Regions from separate parts of the Streptomyces sp. AgN23 genome, predicted to be linked through region 2. Evidence: riboswitches for the same ligand, from Rfam matches in the RefSeq annotation. Region 2 holds a riboswitch; each other region holds the start of a gene.
What was found. Region 2 has a riboswitch for thiamine pyrophosphate ahead of AS97_RS32105 (thiamine ABC transporter substrate-binding protein). Riboswitches for the same ligand answer to the same signal wherever they lie in the genome.

Region 1 (6,996 bases), 4.1 Mb from region 2:
CGGGTCGAGCCCAGCAGCGCGACGGCGTCGACGGGGCGCCCCTCGGCCGCGCGCGCGGTGGCTGTGGCGACCAGCGCGTCCAGCTCGGGGGCGACCCCGGGCGCGAGCGCGGACGGCGGCGGGACGTCCTGGTTCAGATGCTGGTAGAGGACCTGCGCCGGGGTGCTGCCGCCGTGCGGCTTGGAGCCGGTCAGCATCTCGTACAGCACCACACCGCAGGCGTAGACATCGGCGCGGGGGTCGGCCGTGCCGTGCTCGATCTGCTCGGGCGCGAGATACGACACGGTGCCGAGGACGGTGCCGGTGGACGCGCTGGTGTTGGTGTCCACCGCCCGGACCAGGCCGAAGTCGGCGACCTTGACCCGGCCGTCGTCCCCGATCAGCACGTTCTCGGGCTTCATGTCGCGGTGGACGAAACCGGCGCGGTGGGCCGCCCCGAGCGCCGCCAGCACCGGCTCCAGGATGTCCAGCGCGGCGCGCGGATGCAGCGCCCCGCGCCCGCGGAGCACATCGCGCAGGGTGCAGCCCGCGACGTATTCCATGGCCAGATAGACATGGCCGCCGTCTGCTCCCTGGTCGTAGACGGCGACCACATTGGCGTGCGCGAGTCTCGCGACGGACTTCGCCTCACGGATGAACCGGTCGACGAAGGCGGCGTCGGAGGCGAGGCTCTGGTGCATTACCTTCAGGGCGAGCACACGGTCCAACCGGGTGTCGACGGCCCGGTAGACCGTCGCCATCCCGCCAACGGCGATCCGCGCCTCAACGCGGTAGCGGCCGTCGAGCTCCTGCCCGACGAGGGGGTCCTGGAGGGTCGTATCCACGGGGGAAGTCTACGAGGCATCGATATGAGCCATGACCGGCCGCCCCAGGTGGGGCGGGTACTGCAGCGGAACGGTGACACCCGCGGGTCAGTTGTGCGACGCGGCGGCGATCGCGGCCAGTTCCTCGAGCGCGGAGGTCCAGGACAGCGTGGCGTATTCGGCGTGCTTGGCCTTGGCGTCGTCGGGGACGGCCAGGGCGCGGATACCGCTCTCCGCCAGCCGCAGCCGGGTGCCCTGCCCCTCGGGGGAGAGCGCGAACTCCACCAGGGTCGCCTCCCCGGGGTCCGAGGGCGCGTGATCGGGTTCCAGGGCCAGCCGGAAGCGGAAGAGCGTGTCGGGGACCGCCCGCTCGACCTGACCGTGGAACTCTCCGTATTCGTCCCACCGGAACCGGAGCCTCCCGCCGGGGTGCGGATCGATCTCGCAGCCGCCGGGGGCGTACCAGACGCGGATGTGCTCGGGCGTCGTCAGCACCCGCCACACCCGGTCGATCGGCGCCGGTACGTACACCTCGCGCTCGATCCGGTCGTCCACGGTCACGGTCACGGCGACCACCTCCGCGCTGTGCGCTGCTCCCTCAATCCACGGTAGAGGGCCGAGCCGGGCCGTCAATCCAGTCCCTCCGGCGGGTGAGGAGCGGGGCCCCGGCGGGGGCCGGGCTCGGACGCGAGGCCGGCGGATGCCGTGCCCGGACAGGGCCTAGCCGAACGCCGGGCGCTCGGGGTCCAGAGCCGCCAGGCCCTCGGCCGGGCTCGACGCCTCGGCGAAGTGGCGGCGCGGGATCCGGCCCGCCCGGTGGGCCAGCCGGCCCGCCTCCACCGCGTGCCGCATCGCCCGCGCCATCAGCTCCGGCTCCTGGGCCCGGGTGACGGCCGAGGCGAGCATCACCGCCGCGCACCCCAGCTCCATGGCCAGGGCGGCGTCCGATGCCGTCCCCGCGCCGGCGTCCAGGATCACCGGCACGGTGGCGCGCTCGGTGATCAGCTGGAAGTTGTGCGGATTGCGGATGCCGAGACCGGAGCCGATCGGGGAGCCGAGCGGCATGATCGCGGCGCAGCCGACGTCCTCCAGCTTCCGGGCCAGGATCGGGTCGTCATTGGTGTACGGGAGGACCGTGAACCCGTCGTCGACCAGCGTCTCCGCGGCGTCCAGCAGTTCGATCGGGTCGGGGAGCAGGGTGCGCTCGTCGGCGACCACCTCCAGCTTGACCCAGTCCGTGCCCAGGGCCTCCCGGGCGAGGCGGGCGGTGAGCACGGCCTCACCGGCGGTGAAACACCCGGCGGTGTTGGGGAGCGGGCGGATGTTGTGCCGGTTGAGCACGGAGAGCACCGAGCCCTGCACCGTGGGGTCGAGCCGCCGCATCGCGACGGTCGTCAACTCGGTGCCGGAGGCCAGCAGCGAGCGCTCCAGGATGTCCAGGCTGGGAGCGCCGCCGGTGCCCATGATCAGACGGGAGCCGAAGTCGGTCCCGGCGATGGTGAGCGGGTCGGGGGCGGCGAGGGGCGCCCGGCCCGGGGCGTTCGGGGTGGTCGTGGCGGTGGTGACGGGTGTGGTGGTCGTGGTGGTCGTGGTGGGAGCCATGGGTGGATCAGCCTCCTTGGACCGCGGTGAGGACCTCGACGCGATCACCGTCGCCGAGCGGGGTCGCGGGCCATTGGGTGCGTGGGACGACCGTCTCGTTGACGGCGGCGGCGACGCCCGAGGGCGCCTGGGTGAGGGTCGCGACAACCCGGTCGAGGGTGGTCCCGTCCGGGACCTCGCGGGGTTCGCCGTTGACGGAGACGGTCATGGGTGCTGCTCCTGTGCTGGGGAGGGGGTGGCTGCGGGGGCCGCGAAGCGCCGCGGGGTGAACGGCCGGGCCTCCGGCGGGAGTTCTCCGCTCGTCAGCGCCTCGGCCATGACATCGCCGGTGATCGGGGTGAGCAGGACGCCGTTGCGGTGGTGGCCGGTGGCCAGCAGCAGCCCCGGCAGCGCGGTCGGGCCGAGCATCGGGGCGTTGTCGGGGGAGCCGGGGCGCAGCCCGGCACACGTCTCCACCAGCGGCAGTTCGGTGATGCCGGGCACCACCTCATGGGCGTCCCGCAGCAGTTCGTACACCCCGCCCGCGGTGACCGTGGTGTCCCAGCCCAGCTCCTCGCTGGTCGCGCCGATGACCAGCTCGCCGTTCTCGCGCGGCACCAGGTAGACCGGCCCGCCGCGCACCACGGCCCGTACGGTCCGGGAGAGGAACGGCGCGTACCGCTCGGGTACCGACAGCCGCAGCACTTGCCCCTTGACGGGTCGTACGGGCGGCAGGACGTCGTCGGGGACGCCCGCGAGCCGTCCGCTGAGGCTGCCGGCGGCCAGTACGGTCCGCTCGGCGGTCAGGCGCGTGCTCCCGGTCAGCTCGATCCCGGTGGCGCGGTCGCCGTCCAGCAGCAGCCGCTCCGCGCGGGCGCGGTGGAAGGCGACCCCGGCCCGCTCGCACGCGGTGAGCAGCGCCGCGGTCAGCCGCCGCGGGTCGACCTGGTTGTCGCCGGAGACCCGCAGCCCGCCGTGTACGCCCGGTGCGAGCATCGGTTCCAGGCGGCGGCATTCACGCCCCGTCAGCCACTCGGACTCCAGCCCGAGCCCCTGCTGGAACGTGTGGAGCTCGCGCAGCTGGGCGCGGTCGTCGGCGTCGAACGCCACGGCGAGCGTGCCGCACGCGCGGTGTCCCACGTCCTGGCCGCTCGCCTCCTCCAGCTCGGCCACGAAGTCCGGATAGCGGCGCGCGGAGGCCATGTTGAGCCCGAGCAGGGTCTGCTCGCCGTAATGAAGCTCGGTGACGGCGGCCAGCATCCCGGCCGCGACCCAGGCGGCTCCCCGGCCGGGCGCCGGGTCGGCGAGGGCGGTGCGCAGCCCCCGCTGGGCCGCCCGCCAGGCCGTGACCAGCCCGATGATGCCGCCCCCGATGACGAGGGCGTCGTAGCGCCCGTCGGGCGGTCCGCCCACGGATGGTCGGCCGTCAAGCCCTGAGGTGTGTGGTCGGTCGTCGTGACCTGGTGCGTGCGTGGACACGCTGCCCCTCCCTTCGCCGGCATGACCCGGATCAGGTTCGTACGGTCGGAGGCCGTTTCAGCTTCCCTCTCAGCCCGGTACGTCCGGGCTCCCGCGAGTGCTCTGTCCCGCCACCCTAGTACGAGCCCCGAACCCCCCGAAAGCCCAGCCACCCGCCGCGATCCAGCCCCTCCGGCGTGTGAGGAGCGGGGTCCGGGGCGGAGCCCCGGCGGGGGCCGAGGGGGCGGAGCCCCTTCGGTTCGGGAAGGGGCGGGGTGGGGGAGGACCACCCGCCGAAGGCGCCCACCGACCCGCACTCCCATCCACCGCCCCCTCCTCTCTGTGCCCGAGATCTCCCTTCGCCCTCTGCGGTCCGCCCCACCAGCCGCAATACAGTGATCGTGTGAGCGATGAGACGACGACGAAGCCGTCCTCGAGCGGCGGCGGCGAACAGCGGGTGGTGATCGTCGGAGCGGGCATGGCGGGGGTGCAGACCGCCGTCGCGCTGCGCGAACAGGGCTGGACGGGGGAGATCGTCCTGCTGGGCGCGGAGACCCACCAGCCCTACGACCGGCCGCCGCTGTCCAAGGCCGTGCTGCTCGGCAAGGCCGAGGGATCGACGCTCGACGTGGACTTCGCCGGGCTCGGCATCGCGCTGCGGCTCGGCGTCCAGGTGACCGGGCTCCGCACGGACGAGCGGCTCGTCGAGACCGCGACCGGACAGCTCCCGTACGACGTCCTGGTGATCGCCACCGGCGCCGAGCCGGTCCCGCTGCCGGGCAGCGAGGGCGTGCCCGGCGTCCATCTGCTGCGCACCCTGGACGACGCGGTGCGGCTGCGCCCGGTGCTCGCCCGGCAGCGCGAGATCGCGGTCGTGGGGGCGGGCTGGATCGGGGCGGAGTTCGCCACGGCGGCGCGCGAGGCGGGCTGCGCCGTGACCGTCGTCGAGGCCGCGGACCGGCCGCTGGCGGGCGCCCTGCCGGCCGAGGTCGCGGCCCCCATGGCGGCCTGGTACGAGGACTACGGCGCCCGGCTGGTGACCGGCGCCCGGGTGGCCGCCGTGGACGAGAGCGGGCTGGTGCTCGGCGACGGCACCCGGCTGCGGGCGGGCGCGGTGGTGGTCGGGATCGGGGCCCGGCCGGCCACGGACTGGCTCGCGGGCTCGGGCGTGGAGCTGGCCGAGGACCGCTCCGTCGCCGCCGACGACCGGCTGCGGGCCTCGGCGCCGGACGTCTACGCGGTCGGCGACTGCGCCTCCTTCCCGTCCGCCCGCTACGGCACGCGGCTGCTGGTGCACCACTGGGACAACGCGCTGCAGGGGCCGCGCACCGTGGCCGCCAACGTGGTCGGGAGCCGGACGGCCGCCCACTTCCCCGGCGCGGTCTACGACCCGGTGCCCTACTTCTGGTCCGAGCAGTTCGGGCGCTTCGTGCAGTACGCCGGGCACCATTCGGGGGCCGACGAACTGGTCTGGCGCGGCGATCCGGCCGGTGCCGCGTGGTCGGTGTGCTGGCTGCGCGAGGGCGCCCTGGTCGCCCTGCTGGCCGTCGGCCGTCCGCGCGATCTGGCCCAGGGGCGCAAGCTGATCGAGCGCGGCGCCCGGCTGGACCGGACGCGGGCCGAGGACCCGTCGGTGCCGCTGAAGTCGGCCGTCCGCTGACCGGCCGGCCGGTCAGCGGACGGGGTGTCCGGGGCGGGCCGAAGCGGCCCGCGCGGCGGGCGCCCGGCTACCCACTGTCAGTCCCAGATGGCAGGCTTGTTCCGTGACCGAGATTGACGCAAAGATCGATGCTCTCGTCCCCGCCTGGCTCACCCTCCCCGACGTCGCCGAGCGACTCGGTGTCGAGGTGACGCGCGTCCGGCAGCTGGTCAAGGAGGGCCAGCTGATCGCGGTGCGCCGTGGCGAGAACAGGGTGCTTCAGGTGCCCGAGGAGTTCATCGTCGACGGAAAGGTCGTCAAGGGCCTCGTGGGGACCTTGACGCTGTTGAAGGACGACGGCTTCAGTGACGAAGAGATGCTGGAGTGGCTCTTCACCCCCGACCCGAGCCTGCCCGGCACCCCGGCACGGGCCCTGGGCGAGAATCGCGGTACGGAAGTGAAGCGGCGCGCGCAGGCGCTCGCCGTCTGACGCCGCTCCCGCCCAGCCTTCCGCTGCCTTCCGTACGGGGCTCGTACTCAGCTCGTACGGGGTGTGTACAGGGCGGCCGCTCTCGCGCTTACGCCGTCCGTGTCGCGCGCAGTGGCACGTAGTCGCATGTCATCGCACCTAGCCGCACCTAGTCGCACGTTGTCGTACCCGGCGTACGGGCCGGGCTTCGCGCACGGCCCGTACGCCGCCGACCCTCCGGGGGTACCGAACCATGTCCACCGCCACCGCTCATGAGCAGCTGGCCGAGGCCCGCCTCTATCTGTGCACCGACACACGGAAGCGCCAGGGCGACCTGCCGGAGTTCCTGGACGCCGTCCTGGCGGCAGGGGTGGACATCGTCCAGCTCCGGGAGAAGGGGATGGAGGCGGCCGAGGAGCTGGAGCACCTCCAGGTCTTCGCGGACGCCTGCCGCCGCCACGGAAAGCTGCTCGCCGTCAACGACCGCGCCGATGTCGCACATGCCATCGGCGCGGATGTGCTCCATCTGGGCCAGGGCGATCTGCCGGTGCCCGCGGCGCGCGCGATCCTCGGCGCGGACGTGCTGATCGGGCGCTCCACCCATGCGGAGGCCGAGGTGGACGCGGCGGCCGTCCAGCCCGGTGTGGACTACTTCTGCACCGGCCCCTGCTGGCCCACCCCCACCAAGCCGGGCCGCCACGCCCCCGGGCTGCCCCTGGTGCGTCACGCCGCGGCGCTCGGCACCGAGCGGCCGTGGTTCGCCATCGGCGGAATCGACGCCTCCAACCTGGATCAGGTCCTGGAAGCGGGCGCCCGCCGCATCGTCGTGGTCCGGGCCATCACGGCCGCCGACGACCCGGCGGCGGCGACGGCGGAACTGGCCAAGCGGGTGCGCGCGGCCTGACCGGAGCCCGGCCCCGGCTCTTCACCTGGCTTTCACCCGGTTTTCATCCGACCCGGCCCGTCCGCCGGTCGAGGGGGCGCCGAGCTGTCCGCACTGCGGACAGAAAGCTGGCAAAACCCCCAAATCTCCGGGGTCGGGTGGG
Region 2 (6,996 bases):
AGCGGCCCCCTCTTCCGCGACGAGCGGGAGCCGCAGCCCGGACCCCGGCAGCCCGCCGGACGCCAGCCGACGCCCCCCGACCCCGCGCCCGACCCCGCCTCCGCAGACGGCGGCGTGCGTGGCACCGGTGCCGGGCAGGGGAAGAAGAGCGCGGGCCGTAATCTGCGCGCCGCGATAGGGGTGGGCATCGGCCTCGGCGTGATCATCGTGGCCTCGCTCTTCATCTACAAGCCCGTGTTCGTCGGCGTGGTAGCGGTCGCGGTGGTGGTGGGGCTCTGGGAGCTGACCTCGCGGCTGGCCGAGCGCAAGGACATCCGGGTCCCCCTGGTGCCGCTCGCGGTCGGCGGAGTCGCCATGATCGTCGCGGGCTATGTGCGCGGTGCCCAGGGCGCGGTGGTGGCGGTGGCGCTCACGGCGCTCGCGGTGCTGGTCTGGCGGATGACCGAACCGCCCGACAACTACCTCAGGGATGTCACCGCGGGCGTCTTCGCCGCCTTCTACGTGCCGTTCCTGGCCACCTTCGTGGCGCTCATGCTGGACACCGAGGACGGCCCGTGGCGGGTCCTCACCTTCCTGCTGCTGACCGTGGTCAGCGACACGGGGGCGTACGCGGTGGGCTGGCGCTTCGGCAAGCATCCGCTGGCACCGCGGATCAGCCCCGGCAAGACCCGCGAGGGGCTGCTGGGCGCGGTGACCTTCGCGATGGTCGCGGGCGCGCTGTGCATGCAGTACCTCATCGACGACGGCGTCTGGTGGCAGGGCCTGCTGCTCGGCTTCGCCGTCGCGGTCAGCGCGACCCTCGGTGACCTGGGCGAGTCCATGATCAAGCGGGACCTCGGCATCAAGGACATGGGCAAGCTGCTGCCCGGCCATGGCGGGATCATGGACCGGCTCGACTCGCTGCTGCCCACCGCGCCGGTGGTGTGGCTGCTGCTGGTGATCTTCGTGGGCGGCGGCTGACGACGCCGGCCCACGGGCCCCGCGCCACACATGGCGCGGGGCCCTTCGTACGTCTGCGACACTGGGTGAACCATGCCTAAGCCCGGAGAACTGACCTTCGTCGCGCCGCGTGGGGCCAAGAAGCCCCCGCGGCATCTTGCCGACCTCACACCCGCCGAGCGCCGGGAGGCCGTCGCCGCCCTCGGGGAGAAGCCCTTCCGGGCCAGTCAGGTGTCGCGTCACTACTTCGCGCGCTATGTCGACGACCCCGCACAGTGGAGCGACATACCGGCGGCCGCGCGCGAGAAGCTGGCCGCCGGGCTGCTGCCGGAGCTGATGAACGTGGTGCGCCACATCAGCTGTGACGACGACACCACGCGCAAGACCCTGTGGCGGCTCTTCGACGGCACGCTCGTGGAGTCCGTGCTGATGCGCTACCCGGACCGGGTGACCATGTGCATCAGCTCACAGGCGGGTTGCGGGATGAACTGCCCGTTCTGCGCCACCGGCCAGGCGGGGCTGGACCGCAATCTGTCCACCGCCGAGATCGTGCATCAGATCGTCGACGGTATGCGGGCCCTCCGCGACGGCGAGATCCCCGGCGGCCCGGCCCGGCTGTCCAACATCGTCTTCATGGGGATGGGCGAGCCGCTGGCCAACTACAACCGTGTCGTCGGCGCCATCCGCCGGCTCACCGACCCCGAGCCCGACGGCCTCGGCCTCTCGCAGCGCGGCATCACCGTCTCCACCGTCGGCCTCGTTCCGGCGATGCTGCGCTTCGCCGACGAGGGGTTCAAGTGCCGGCTCGCGGTGTCGCTGCACGCCCCCGACGACGAGCTGCGCGACACCCTCGTGCCGGTGAACACCCGCTGGAAGGTGCGCGAAGTCCTGGACGCCGCGTGGGAGTACGCGGAGAAGTCCGGTCGCCGGGTCTCCATCGAGTACGCGCTGATCAAGGACATCAACGACCAGGCGTGGCGCGCCGATCTGCTCGGTCGGCTGCTCAAGGGCCGCCGGGTGCATGTGAACCTCATTCCGCTGAACCCGACGCCCGGCTCCAAGTGGACGGCGTCCCGGCCCGAGGACGAGAAGGCGTTCGTGGCGGCCCTGGAAGCCCACGGGGTGCCGGTGACCGTCCGGGACACCCGTGGCCAGGAGATCGACGGGGCCTGCGGGCAGCTGGCGGCTTCGGAGCGCTGAGGACCGGCTGATACGGTGCCTGGACATCGCCGCATCAGGCGATCGTCGTAAAACTGAACATCCGTACAAATGAACATTCCGACAGGGGAGCGCTCAGAGCGCTGAGAGTGCGGCACAGCCGCAGACCCTCGGACCTGATCCGGGTCATACCGGCGTAGGGAGTCAGCATCACCATGAACAGCCAGCTTCGGCTTGCCATCTCAGCCGCCCTCCTCGGCTCACTGGCCCTGGGCGCGCTCGTCGGTTGCGGCGAGGATTCCCAGAGCGGCACGGGCTCCAAGACGGTCACCCTGGTCACGCATGACTCGTTCGCGGCATCCAAGGCGGTCCTCAAGGAGTTCACCAAGGAGACCGGCTACAAGGTGCGGGTGCAGGCCGGGGGCGACGCCGGAGCCGCCGTCAACCAGGCGATCCTGTCCAAGGGCCATGCCCAGGGCGATGTGTTCTTCGGCGTCGACAACACCCTGCTCTCCCGGGCGCTCGACAACGACCTGTTCACCCCCTACACGGCCAAGGGCCTCGACAAGGTCCCGGCGGCCCTTCAGCTCGACCGGGCCGAGCACCGTGTCACCCCCGTCGACTTCGGCGACATATGTGTCAACTACGACCGTAAGTACTTCGCCGACAAGAAGCTGGCGCCGCCCCGGACGCTGGAGGATCTGACCAAGCCCGCCTACAAGAACCTCCTCGTCACCGAGAACGCGGCCACCTCGTCCCCCGGTCTCGGCTTCCTCCTCGCCACGGCCGCCAAGTACGGCGACGACGGCTGGAAGGGCTACTGGAAGAAGCTGCGGGCCAACGGTGTCGAGGTCGTCGACGGCTGGGAGCAGGCGTATTACGACCGGTTCTCCGGCTCGGCCGGCGGCGGCAAGGGCGACCGGCCGCTCGTCGTCTCCTACGCATCGAGCCCGCCCGCCGAGGTGGCCGACGCCAAGACCAAGCCCGCCAAGGCGCCCACCGGGGTGGCGACGGGCACCTGTTTCCGGCAGGTGGAGTTCGCCGGGCTGCTGAACGGCGCGGGCAACACCAAGGGCGGCAAGGCGCTGCTGGACTTCCTGCTGAGCAAGCGGTTCCAGGAGGACGTCCCGCTGAACATGTACGTCAACCCGGCGCGCGAGGACGCCAAGTTGCCGGAGCTGTTCACCCGATACGGGACCAGGATCGCCGACTCGGCCACCCTGGCGCCGCAGAAGATCGCCAAGAACCGTGAGCCGTGGGTCAAGACATGGTCCTCGCTGGTCCTGTAGAGCCCCGCGAGAACCGTAAGGCGGCCGACGGCCACCGTAAGGCCGACAGGGCAGTCGGCGGCCGTCGCGCGCTCGCCCTCCGGCTCGCTCTGATGGCGGTGCCGCTCGCCTTTTTCGCGGTTTTCTTCGCCTATCCCGTGGCCTCCATCGTCGCCCGGGGGCTGCGCGTCGGCGGGCAGTGGCGGTTCGGCCGGATCGCCGAGGTGGTGACCGATCCGGCGACGCTGGACGTCCTGTGGTTCACCTGCTGGCAGGCGGTCGCGTCGACCGCCCTCACGCTCGCGGTCGCGCTGCCCGGCGCCTATGTCTTCGCCCGCTTCGACTTCCCCGGCAAGGGGCTGCTGCGGGCCGTGGTGACCGTGCCGTTCGTCCTGCCGACCGTCGTCGCCGGATCCGCCTTCCTGGCCCTGCTCGGCCGGGGCGGGCTGCTGGACGAGCTGTGGGGGATGCGGCTCGACACCTCCGTCTGGGCGATCCTCCTGGCCCATGTCTTCTTCAACTACGCGGTCGTCGTCAGGACCGTCGGCGGGCTGTGGGCCCAGCTCGACCCGCGGCAGGAGGAGGCCGCGCGGGTGCTCGGCGCGAGCCGGCTGTCGGCCTGGCGCCGGGTGACGCTGCCCGCGCTGGCGCCCGCCGTGGCCGCCGCCGCGCTGATGGTGTTCCTGTTCACCTTCACCTCCTTCGGCGTGATCCAGATCCTCGGCGGCCCCCGCTACGCCACCCTTGAGGTGGCGATCTACCGGGAGACCGCGCAGTTGCTCGACCTGCCCACGGCCGCGGTGCTCACCCTCGTCCAGTTCGCCGCGGTCGCTGCGGTGTTGGCCCTGCACGCGTGGACCGTAAGGCGCCGGGAGAGCGCCCTGCGGCTCGTCGACCCCGGCCGCACGGCGCGCCGGCCGAGCGGCCCGGCCCAGTGGGCGCTGCTGTGGGGCGTGCTGGCGGTGGTCGTGCTGCTGATCGTGACACCGCTCGCGGTGCTGGTGGAACGCTCGCTGAACGGACCGGACGGCTACGGCTTCACCTACTACGAGGCGCTCAAGTCGGCCGCCGACAGCGGAGGCACCTTCTTCGTGGCGCCCATGGAGGCCGTCGGGAACTCCCTGCGGTACGCGGCGGTCGCCACCGTCTTCGCCCTCGCCGTGGGCGGCCTCGCCGCCGCCGCGCTCACCCGTAAGGCGGGCAGGCTGGTACGGGGCTTCGACGCGCTGCTGATGCTGCCGCTGGGCACCTCGGCCGTCACCGTGGGATTCGGGTTTCTGATCGCCCTCGACGAGCCCCCGCTGGACCTCCGGGCCTCCTGGGTCCTGGTGCCGCTCGCCCAGGCCCTGGTGGGCGTGCCCTTCGTCGTACGGACCATGCTCCCCGTGCTGCGGGCGGTGGACCACCGGCTCCGGGAGGCGGCAGCCGTGCTCGGAGCGTCCCCGTGGCGGGTCTGGCGGGAAGTGGACCTGCCGTTGGTGGGACGGGCCGTGGCGGTCGCGGCGGGCTTCGCGTTCGCCGTGTCCCTGGGCGAGTTCGGGGCGACCGTCTTCATCGCGCGCCCCGACCAGCCGACCCTCCCGGTGGCCATCGCCCGGTTCCTGGGCCGGGCCGGACAGCTCTCCTACGGGCAGGCGATGGCCCTGAGCACGATCCTGATGCTGGTCTGCGCCGGATCGCTGCTGGCGCTCGAGCGCATCCGCACCGACCGTTCCGGAGAGTTCTGAATGACGCTGCTGCGACTGGACGAGGTGACCGTGAGGTTCGGCCGGCGCGACGCGCTGGACGCCGTGGATCTGGAGGTCGCCGAGCACGAGACGGTCTGTGTGCTGGGCCCGAGCGGAAGCGGCAAGTCCACCATGCTGCGCGTGGTGGCCGGGCTGCAGCGCGCCGACGCCGGCCGGGTGTCGCTCGCCGGACAGGACCAGAGCGGGGTGCCCACGCATCGGCGCGGGGTGGGGCTGATGTTCCAGGACCACCAGCTGTTCCCGCAGCGGGACGTGGGCGGCAACGTCGCCTTCGGGCTGCGGATGCGCAAGGTGGGGCGTGCGGAGGCGGATCGCCGGGTCGCCGAACTGCTGGAACTGGTGGGGCTGCCGGGCGCCCAGCGCCGCCCCGTCGACTCGCTCTCCGGCGGCGAGCAGCAACGGGTGGCGCTCGCCCGCGCGCTGGCCCCACGGCCCAAGCTGCTGATGCTGGACGAGCCGCTGGGCCAGCTCGACCGGGGGCTGCGGGAGCGGCTGGTGGTGGAGCTCCGCGAGCTCTTCGCACGGCTGGGGACCACCGTCCTCGCGGTCACCCACGACCAAGGCGAGGCGTTCGCGCTCGCGGACCGGGTGGTGGTGATGGACAACGGCCGGATCGCCCAGACCGGCACCCCGCTGGAGGTGTGGCAGCGGCCCACCACCGAGTTCGTCGCCCGCTTCCTCGGCTTCGACAATGTGGTCGAGGCGATCGTGGACGGCGAGGTCGCCGACACCCGCTGGGGCAAGCTGCCCGTTCCGCCCGGCTCACGGCCGGGCCCCACCAGGCTGCTGGTCCGCCCGGCCGGGGTACGGCTGACGGACCCCGAGGAGGGGCTGGCGTGCACCGTGGAGACGCGCACCTTCCGCGGCGACCATGTGGCGCTCGTCCTGCGGCTGCCGGACCCGGCCGCGCCGCCCCTGGAGGCGTCCTGCGCCCTGCGGGACGCCCCGGAGGCGGGGGCCCGGGTGGGAGTGGCCTTCGACCCGGCCGATGTGGTGCTGCTGGACGCCGAGGTCTGACGCCTGGGTTCCTGGCGTCGCGGCGCTTGCGCCGGGGCCTGACGCTGGACTACGGCACGCCAAGCCCCGGATGCGACAACTCACCTGCGCGCAGAGCGTTCGTGACGTCAGGTCAGCCAAGCAGCGACAGCAGCGCCTCGGGTGCCTCGTCCACCGAGTCCACCAGTGCGATACGGGCCTTCATGGACCGTCCCTCCGCGAGCGCTTCGAGCAGCGGCCAGGTGGGCAGCCGCCGGGTCCAGTGGTCCCGGTCCACCAGCACCATCGGGGTGGGCTCACCGCGCGACTCGTAGTAGTTCGGCGTCGCGTTGTCGAAGATCTCCTGGACGGTTCCGGCGGCGCCCGGCAGGAAGACCACGCCCGCGGTCGAGCGCGCCAACAGCCCGTCCTCCCGGGTGGCGTTGGCGAAGTACTTGGCGATGTGCGAGGCGAACGCGCTGGGCGGCTCGTGTCCGTAGAACCAGGTGGGGATGCCGACCGACGCACCGCCGTCCGGCCAGCGCTCGCGCACCGCGAAGGCGGCCTCGGCCCACGCCCCGATGGACGGCCGGAACGAGGGCGTCTTGCCGAGCAGTTCGAGCGCCTTGTCCAGCATCGCGTCCTCGTGCGGGGCCGCGTAGGCGCCCAGGTTCGCGGCCTCCATCGCACCCGGCCCGCCGCCCGTCGCGACCGTGAGACCGGTCCGTGCCAGGGCCCGCCCGAGGCGGGCGGCGCCCGCGAACCCGTCGGAGCCGCGCTCCAGGGCGTGTCCGCCCATGACGCCCACCACCCGCGTCCCGACGAGGAATTCGTCGAGCGCGTCGGAGATCGCGTCGTCGTGGATGGAGCGCAGCATCGAGGCGAAGACGTCGCCGTCCGTCTTGGTC
Region 3 (6,996 bases), 1.9 Mb from region 2:
AGTCGGCCATGCGCAAACAACCCGGGGCGGCGAACGATGCGTGACATGCGTGACACAGTTCAGGCGGAAGTGACGATGACCTTCCTGGTCTCGCAGGATCTCTCCTTCCGGATCCCGGTCGAGCTGTCCTACGACAGCAGCGACCCCTATGCCGTCGAGATCACCTTCCATCTGCCCGGCGACGCGCCGGTGAGCTGGGCCTTCGCGCGGGAGCTGCTGTTGGACGGGCTGAGCAGACCCACCGGTGAGGGGGATGTGCGTATCGCTCCGGCCTCCCCCGAGGGGCTCTCGGACGTCTTCATCAGACTCCAAGTCGGCTGTGAACGGGCCCTGTTCCGGGCCGGGGCCGCCCCTCTGGTGGCCTTCCTCGATAGGACGGACCGGGTGGTGCCTTTCGGCCAGGAGCCGGCGGCCTGCGATCCGGTCGGCGATCTCGACGCCGAACTCCACCGCATCCTGGCCGAGGACCGGTACGCGGGCTGAGGGGCGGATACGCGGCGGCGGGCCGACGGCCGGTGTGCCGCGGCCGAACCGTCCGCCATCACCGAACCGTCCGGGCCACCGAACAGCCCGGACGGCGCGCCCGGGGGCTGAGGCCCTCGTCGCTCAGCGGCTCGTCGTGCCTCCGCCCGGCGGCTCGTCGTGCCGTCGCCCGGCCGCTCAGCGCGTCTTGGCCCGGCGCCGCCGCCCGCGTCCGCCCCGGCCGGTCCGGGCCGCCTGGGCGCCGCCCGTGTCGGCCCCCCGCTCCGCGCCGCCATCCGCCGCCGGGGCGCGGTCCGCGGAGACCACGAGCACGGCCAGCGCCGTGGTCACCGGCACCGAGGCGACGAGCCCGATGCTGCCCACCAGCGTCCGTACGATCTCCTCCGCGACGATCTCGCTCGTGGCGACCGTGCCCACACCGGTGTCCGCGATGGAGAACAGCAGCAGCAGCGGAAGCGACGCGCCCGCGTACGCCAGCACCAGCGTGTTCACGACGGAGGCGATGTGGTCCCGCCCGATCCGCATCGCCGCCCCGTAAAGCCTGCGCCGGGACACGGCCGGGTCCGCGGCCCTCAGCTCCCACACCGCCGAGGTCTGGGTGACCGTCACATCGTCCAGCACGCCCAGCGAGCCGATGATCACGCCCGCCAGCAGCAGCCCGCGTATCTCGATGTTCGGATAGAGGCCGTGCACAAGACCGGTCTGGTCGTCCGTATTGCCGGTCAGGCTCGCCCAGGCGATGAACAGCGAGCCCAGCACTCCGATCAGCAGCAGTGACACCAGCGTGCCGAGCACGGCGACCGATGTACGGGCCGTCAGCCCATGGCACATATAGAGCGCGAGAAGCATGATCGCGCTGCCCCCGACGACCGCGACCACCAGCGGATTGGAACCCTGGAGTATCGCCGGGAGGATGAACAGCGTCAGCACCCCGAAGCTGATCGCCAGCGCCACCAGCGCGAACACCCCGCGCAGCCGCCCCACCACCACGACGGCGAGCGCGAACAGCCCCGCCAGCAGCGCCATCGGCATCGACCGGTCGACGTCGGACACGGAGTACTGCAGGTCCTTGGGCGCCTTGGGGGCGTACGCCAGCTTCAGCTCCTGCCCGGCGCTGAACTGACGCGAGGCGTTGGGCTGGATGATTTCGGGGAAGGTACGACCTTTGTCCTTGCCCGAGGTGACCTCGATGGTGGCCTTCTCGCAGACGCTCTTCTTCCCGCCCTGCCCGGGGGCGCCGTTCTGGACGGTGCTGTCCTGGCCGGGCTCGGTGGGCGCCTGCGGCTGGGCGTTGACGTCCGCACAGTTCACCTCCTCGACCTTCACCACCCGTCCGGCGACGGTCTGCTGGTCGAAGCCGAGACCGCTGCGGCCGCTCGCCTTGTGGTCGGGCGTGCCGCCCGGCCAGAGCACGATCAGACCTGCGACGACGGCGACCGCGAAGGGGATGAGCACCGCCGCGATGATCTTGCGGAGGCGGGCGGAGACGGGTGCGGCGGGGCCATGACCGTGCGAGTGGCCGTGGGAATGGCCGTGGCCGTGGTCGTGCGCCTGATCGGAGGGGTGGGGCTGCTCGGGCGGGTGGTCCTGCTGGATGGCGGTCACGGTCGCATCATCGCAAGAGGAGTGGGCCCCCTGTTCAGCACTGTGGATAAACCGTTAGCGTGGGCACGAACCTTTGCAATCGCGGGAGCTCGGAGCACCGGGCTGAGAGGGCGCTGACGCTGTAGCTGCGCCGACCGCTGAACCTGTTACCGGGTAATGCCGGCGTAGGGAGTGGGTCTCATGACTCAGCAGGATGCATCATCGCGCGCCGAGAACGCCGAATTCGGCTGGCATAAGGGATATATCGCGGGCTCGCGCCCGGACCTTCACGTCCCGGTCCGCCGAGTGCACCTCACCAATGGCCAGGACGTGACGCTGTACGACACATCCGGCCCGTACACCGACCCCACCATCGAGACGGATGTCCGCCGCGGCCTGGCGCCGCTGCGGCAGAACTGGATCGTCGCCCGCGGCGACACGGAGGAGTACGAGGGTCGCCCCGTCCGCCCCGAGGACGACGGGATCAAGCACACCTCGCCCCGCGGGGGGCTGCGCAACCTCGACGCGGTCTTCCCCGGCCGCCCACGCCAGCCGCGGCGCGGTCGCGCGGGCGTCCCCGTGACCCAACTCGCCTATGCGCGGCGGGGCGAGATCACGGCGGAGATGGAGTACGTCGCGATCCGCGAGAACGTCTCCCCCGAGGTGGTCCGGGAGGAGATCGCGGCAGGCCGCGCCGTCCTCCCGGCCAATGTCAACCACCCGGAGATCGAGCCGATGATCATCGGCAAGCGGTTCCTGGTGAAGGTCAACGCCAATATCGGCAACTCGGCCGTCACCTCCTCCATCGAGGAGGAGGTCGAGAAGATGACCTGGGCGACCCGCTGGGGTGCCGACACGGTCATGGACCTCTCGACCGGCCGCAACATTCACACCACCCGCGAATGGGTGCTGCGCAACTCCCCGGTCCCCATCGGCACGGTGCCGCTCTATCAGGCGCTGGAGAAGGTCGACGGCAGGGCCGAGGAGCTGACCTGGGAGATCTACAAGGACACGGTCATCGAACAGGCCGAGCAGGGCGTCGACTACATGACCGTCCACGCCGGCGTCCGCCTGCCGTACGTCCCCCTGACCGCCCGCCGCAAGACCGGCATCGTCTCCCGCGGCGGCTCCATCATGGCGGCGTGGTGCCTCGCCCACCACCAGGAGTCCTTCCTCTACACCCACTTCGAGGAGCTGTGCGAGATCCTCGCGGCGTACGACGTCACCTACTCGCTGGGCGACGGACTGCGCCCCGGGTCGATCGCCGACGCCAATGACGAGGCGCAGTTCGCGGAGTTGCGCACGCTCGGCGAGCTCAACCGGATCGCCAAGGAGCACGGCGTCCAGACCATGATCGAGGGCCCGGGCCATGTCCCGATGCACAAGATCAAGGAGAATGTCGACCTCCAGCAGGAGATCTGCGAAGAGGCCCCCTTCTACACCCTGGGCCCCCTCACCACCGATATCGCCCCCGCCTATGACCACATCACCTCGGGCATCGGTGCCGCGATGATCGCCTGGTGGGGTACGGCGATGCTCTGCTACGTCACCCCCAAGGAGCATCTGGGCCTGCCGGACCGCGATGACGTCAAGACCGGCGTGATCACCTACAAGATCGCCGCCCACGCGGCCGACCTGGCCAAGGGCCATCCGGACGCCCAGGCATGGGATGACGCGCTCTCCGACGCGCGCTTCGAATTCCGCTGGGAGGACCAGTTCAATCTGGCCCTCGACCCGGACACGGCCCGCTCCTTCCACGACGAGACCCTCCCTGCGGAACCGGCCAAGACGGCACACTTCTGCTCGATGTGCGGGCCCAGGTTCTGCTCGATGAAGATCTCCCAAGACATCCGCCGCGAACACGGCGGCGCGATGGACGCGGCGGAGGCGGAGGCCGGTATGGCCCAGAAGTCAAAGGAGTTCGCCGAGGCGGGCAACCGCGTCTATCTGCCGATCGCGGACTGAGGCGGACTGGGGATAGGGGCCGTACGGCGCCGCTGTACAGCTGACGGGGGCGCTTTCCTCTTCTTCCCGTTGGCCCGTTTCACGTGAAACATCCCTTCGAGCGTTGGTCCGTGCTCCGTGCCGCCCTTTGAGGCGGTCGGAGCGCGGGCCACTCGGTGGTTCACGCGGTGAGTACGGCGACGACTCGGTTGGTCATCTCCTCCTGGGTGGTCAGTGGCGTCGGGGCGTAGGAGAGGACGAAGCGGAGCGTCTGGTCGCGAGTGGCGAACATGCGGGTGCGGTAGCCGTATCCCTCGCCGGTCTTTCCCCAGAACGTCACGCCGTTGACCGTGGCCTTCTGCAGGCCGAGGCTGTAGCGGGCCGGGGTGCCGTCCAGCATGCGTACGGAATCCGGGGGCAGGGTGAAGAGCTTGTCCAGCGCGTGGGGTGGCAGCAAGGCGCCGGAGAACAGGGCTCGCTGAAAGCGGGACAGGTCGTCGAGGGTGGAGACCAGCTCGCCCTCGCCCCAGGCGCTGGACTGGTTGTACACGGTGATATCGCGCAGCGAGCCGTCGGTCATCCGCAGATAGCCGTGCACATGCGGACCGTGGAGGCGCGGGTCCTGGCCCGGTAGCAGGGTCCGGGCCAGGCCCAGCGGGCGGAGGACGCGGGACTCGATCGCCTGGCCGTAGGGGCGGCCGGTCAGCCTTTCGATGATCAGGGCGAGCAGGACGTAGTTGATGCCCCGGTACTCCTGGGTGGCCCCCGGATCGAACTTGAGCGGGTCGTGGGTCACCGTCTCGACCCACTCCCGCGGTGTCCATCGGTCCCACCGATGCCGCACGACGCCCTCCGGGGTGCTGTCGTCCGGCAGCCCTCGATGGTCGGGCAGTCCGCTGGTGTGGTTGAGCAGCTGGGCCACGGTGATGCGGCGGGAGAATGCCGAGGGCAGCAGATCCGGGAGGTATCGCCCGATGGGTGCGTTGAGCTCCACCCGGCGCTCGGCCCACAGTTGAAGGATCACGGTGGCCACGAATGCCTTCGTGATGCTGCCCGCACGGAAGCGGTCGTCCGGGCGTACGGCCCGCCCGCTCACGAGGTCCGCCGCCCCGGCCGTGCCGTACCAGTGATCGCCTCGGCGGTCGACGCGCAGTTGCGCGGAGGTGGCGGGCGGATGCGAGAGATCGCTGATGGCGGCCCGCAGGGCGGGTTCGTCGGATGCGGTGGTCGATGCGGTGGTCGGCGCGGTGGTCGATCCGGTGGTCCCTGTCGCCGCGCGGGCCTCGGTGCTCCCGGCCACGGCCAGTAGCGCTCCGGCCGCGCAACCACCCATGAAGGTGCGTCGAGTCAAGGAAGTCATGGTCAGCCATCCTGGCGAGGCGGCCGCGACCCGCCATCCGGGATGACCCCACGTGCACCCCCACGCCCACCCGGACCGCACCCCGGGGCGGCCCCCGACGCGGGCTAGTCCGGCTGGTGCTCCGGGCCGCCGTAGTCGGGGCTGGTGAAGTCCGGGCTGCTGTAGCGGGGGCGGGCCTTGGGACCCTCGCCGTCGGTGCTGAAACCGGGGCGGCTGTAGCCGAGGTGCGGGGTGCGGCTGACCGTTTCGGGGTTGGTCGGGACGTAGGCGGAGGGGGACGGGGCCGAGGGGTTGGCGAGGGCCTCGCGGAGGAACGGCAGGATGCCGCGCTCCAGCAGGGCCTGACGCCAGACCTCTCGGGCGCGGTCCACCTCCTCCAACTGCTCGCTGCGCGCCTCGCCCCGGATCGCGCTGGAGCCGTTGCGCAGCGCGGTCAGGAGCAGTCCGACGGCGGCGATGAGGATGCCCGCGGCGGTCAGCGCCGCGAAGAACCAGCCCGCGGTGACCATCGGCTGGGCGATGGAGGGGGCCGGGTCGAGGACGTTGAGGACGTAGCCGACGATGAGGAAGATGATCGCGGCGGTTCCGGCGAGCACCGGCGCCAGCACCGCGAGCATGGCGACGAGCCCGGCCCCCGCGGCGTCCTGCATCGCGCCGGCGAGCCCCACCGTGCCCTCCGGGTGTTCGCGCTCGCCCACGTCCCCGGCGAGCGGGAAGAGCGGCGCGGGCTCGCGCAGTTTGGCGCGAGTTTCGCGGTAGTCCTGATATTCGGCGGCCGCGCATGCCGCTATCGCGGCCGAGGCGCCGAGCGCCATCGTGCGCAACTGCTCGGCAGTCAGCCGCTGCCCGACACCGGTGAGGTCCGGGCGATGGTGTGCGGTGCGCAGTGCCTCGTCGAGAACTCGCTCGAACTCCGGGCGGTCCTCGGTCAGCAGGTGCGGAGCGCTTTTCATGGTGCATCCCCCGATGCTCCGTAGGGCCGTGACGCCGGCTTGCGCCGGGCAGTCGGGCGGAAACGGAGGAGAGCCTGCGACGGATAAGCCGATGGTAGAGCCGATCCGGCGCGGGGTGACAGCAAGTTTCGGGAATTGCTCCCGCGCCGGTGAAGCTCTCTATCTGCCCCGGGCAGCGTCCGCTGAATCCTCAGCCGGTCAGAGGAAGTTGGACGACCAGCAGTTTTCCGGCCATGGTGACGCCGCCGTCCATGGCCACGGCGAGATTGTCCGCGTAGACATGCGGGCCCTCGACGGCGGGTGTGCCGCCGTCCTCGCCGTCCTCGGAGCCGACCTCGCCGAGCAGATACGGGATCGGGCTGTGACCGTGGACGATGCGCTCCCCGCCGTAGGTGTCGAGCAATTCGCGGGCCGCCAGGGGCCCGGTGTCCTCGTCGCGGAAGGCGAACCGCTTGGTGAATTTGCGGAACAGGTCCCAGCACTCGTCGGCGTCGCTGCGCTGCAGCGTCTCGGTGACGGTGTCGTTGACGGCCTCGATCGAGTCGCCGTAATCCAGATAGGCGGTGGTGTCGGAGTGGACCAGCAGATGCCCGTCCTCCTCCGCCATCGCGTCCAGCCGGGACATCCACTGGAGGTGGTGGTCCTCCAGCCGCTCCATGTCGCTGCGCTGGC

Region 1: linked by a shared signal. The riboswitch ahead of thiO (glycine oxidase ThiO) and the one ahead of AS97_RS32105 (thiamine ABC transporter substrate-binding protein) in region 2 are both predicted to bind thiamine pyrophosphate.
Region 3: linked by a shared signal. The riboswitch ahead of thiC (phosphomethylpyrimidine synthase ThiC) and the one ahead of AS97_RS32105 (thiamine ABC transporter substrate-binding protein) in region 2 are both predicted to bind thiamine pyrophosphate.

What each region holds. Positions count from the first base shown of each region.
Region 1 is NZ_CP007153.1:3,299,809-3,306,804, reverse strand. Features, by position in the region: gene pknB (Stk1 family PASTA domain-containing Ser/Thr kinase) at 1-824, opposite strand, end outside; gene AS97_RS14485 (SRPBCC domain-containing protein) at 912-1,370, opposite strand; gene AS97_RS14480 (thiazole synthase) at 1,524-2,405, opposite strand; gene thiS (sulfur carrier protein ThiS) at 2,413-2,613, opposite strand; gene thiO (glycine oxidase ThiO) at 2,610-3,797, opposite strand; TPP riboswitch at 3,855-3,968, opposite strand; gene AS97_RS14465 (FAD-dependent oxidoreductase) at 4,321-5,502, shown strand; gene AS97_RS14460 (Rv2175c family DNA-binding protein) at 5,606-5,971, shown strand; gene thiE (thiamine phosphate synthase) at 6,204-6,854, shown strand.
Region 2 is NZ_CP007153.1:7,351,932-7,358,927, forward strand. Features, by position in the region: gene AS97_RS32095 (phosphatidate cytidylyltransferase) at 1-960, shown strand, start outside; gene rlmN (23S rRNA (adenine(2503)-C(2))-methyltransferase RlmN) at 1,033-2,139, shown strand; TPP riboswitch at 2,213-2,317, shown strand; gene AS97_RS32105 (thiamine ABC transporter substrate-binding protein) at 2,313-3,386, shown strand; gene AS97_RS32110 (iron ABC transporter permease) at 3,479-5,092, shown strand; gene AS97_RS32115 (ABC transporter ATP-binding protein) at 5,093-6,130, shown strand; gene AS97_RS32120 (LOG family protein) at 6,243-6,996, opposite strand, start outside.
Region 3 is NZ_CP007153.1:5,436,108-5,443,103, reverse strand. Features, by position in the region: gene AS97_RS23370 (SsgA family sporulation/cell division regulator) at 46-483, shown strand; gene AS97_RS23365 (YibE/F family protein) at 661-2,088, opposite strand; TPP riboswitch at 2,160-2,276, shown strand; gene thiC (phosphomethylpyrimidine synthase ThiC) at 2,269-4,032, shown strand; gene AS97_RS23355 (serine hydrolase domain-containing protein) at 4,193-5,371, opposite strand; gene AS97_RS23350 (hypothetical protein) at 5,476-6,324, opposite strand; gene AS97_RS23345 (metallophosphoesterase) at 6,515-6,996, opposite strand, start outside.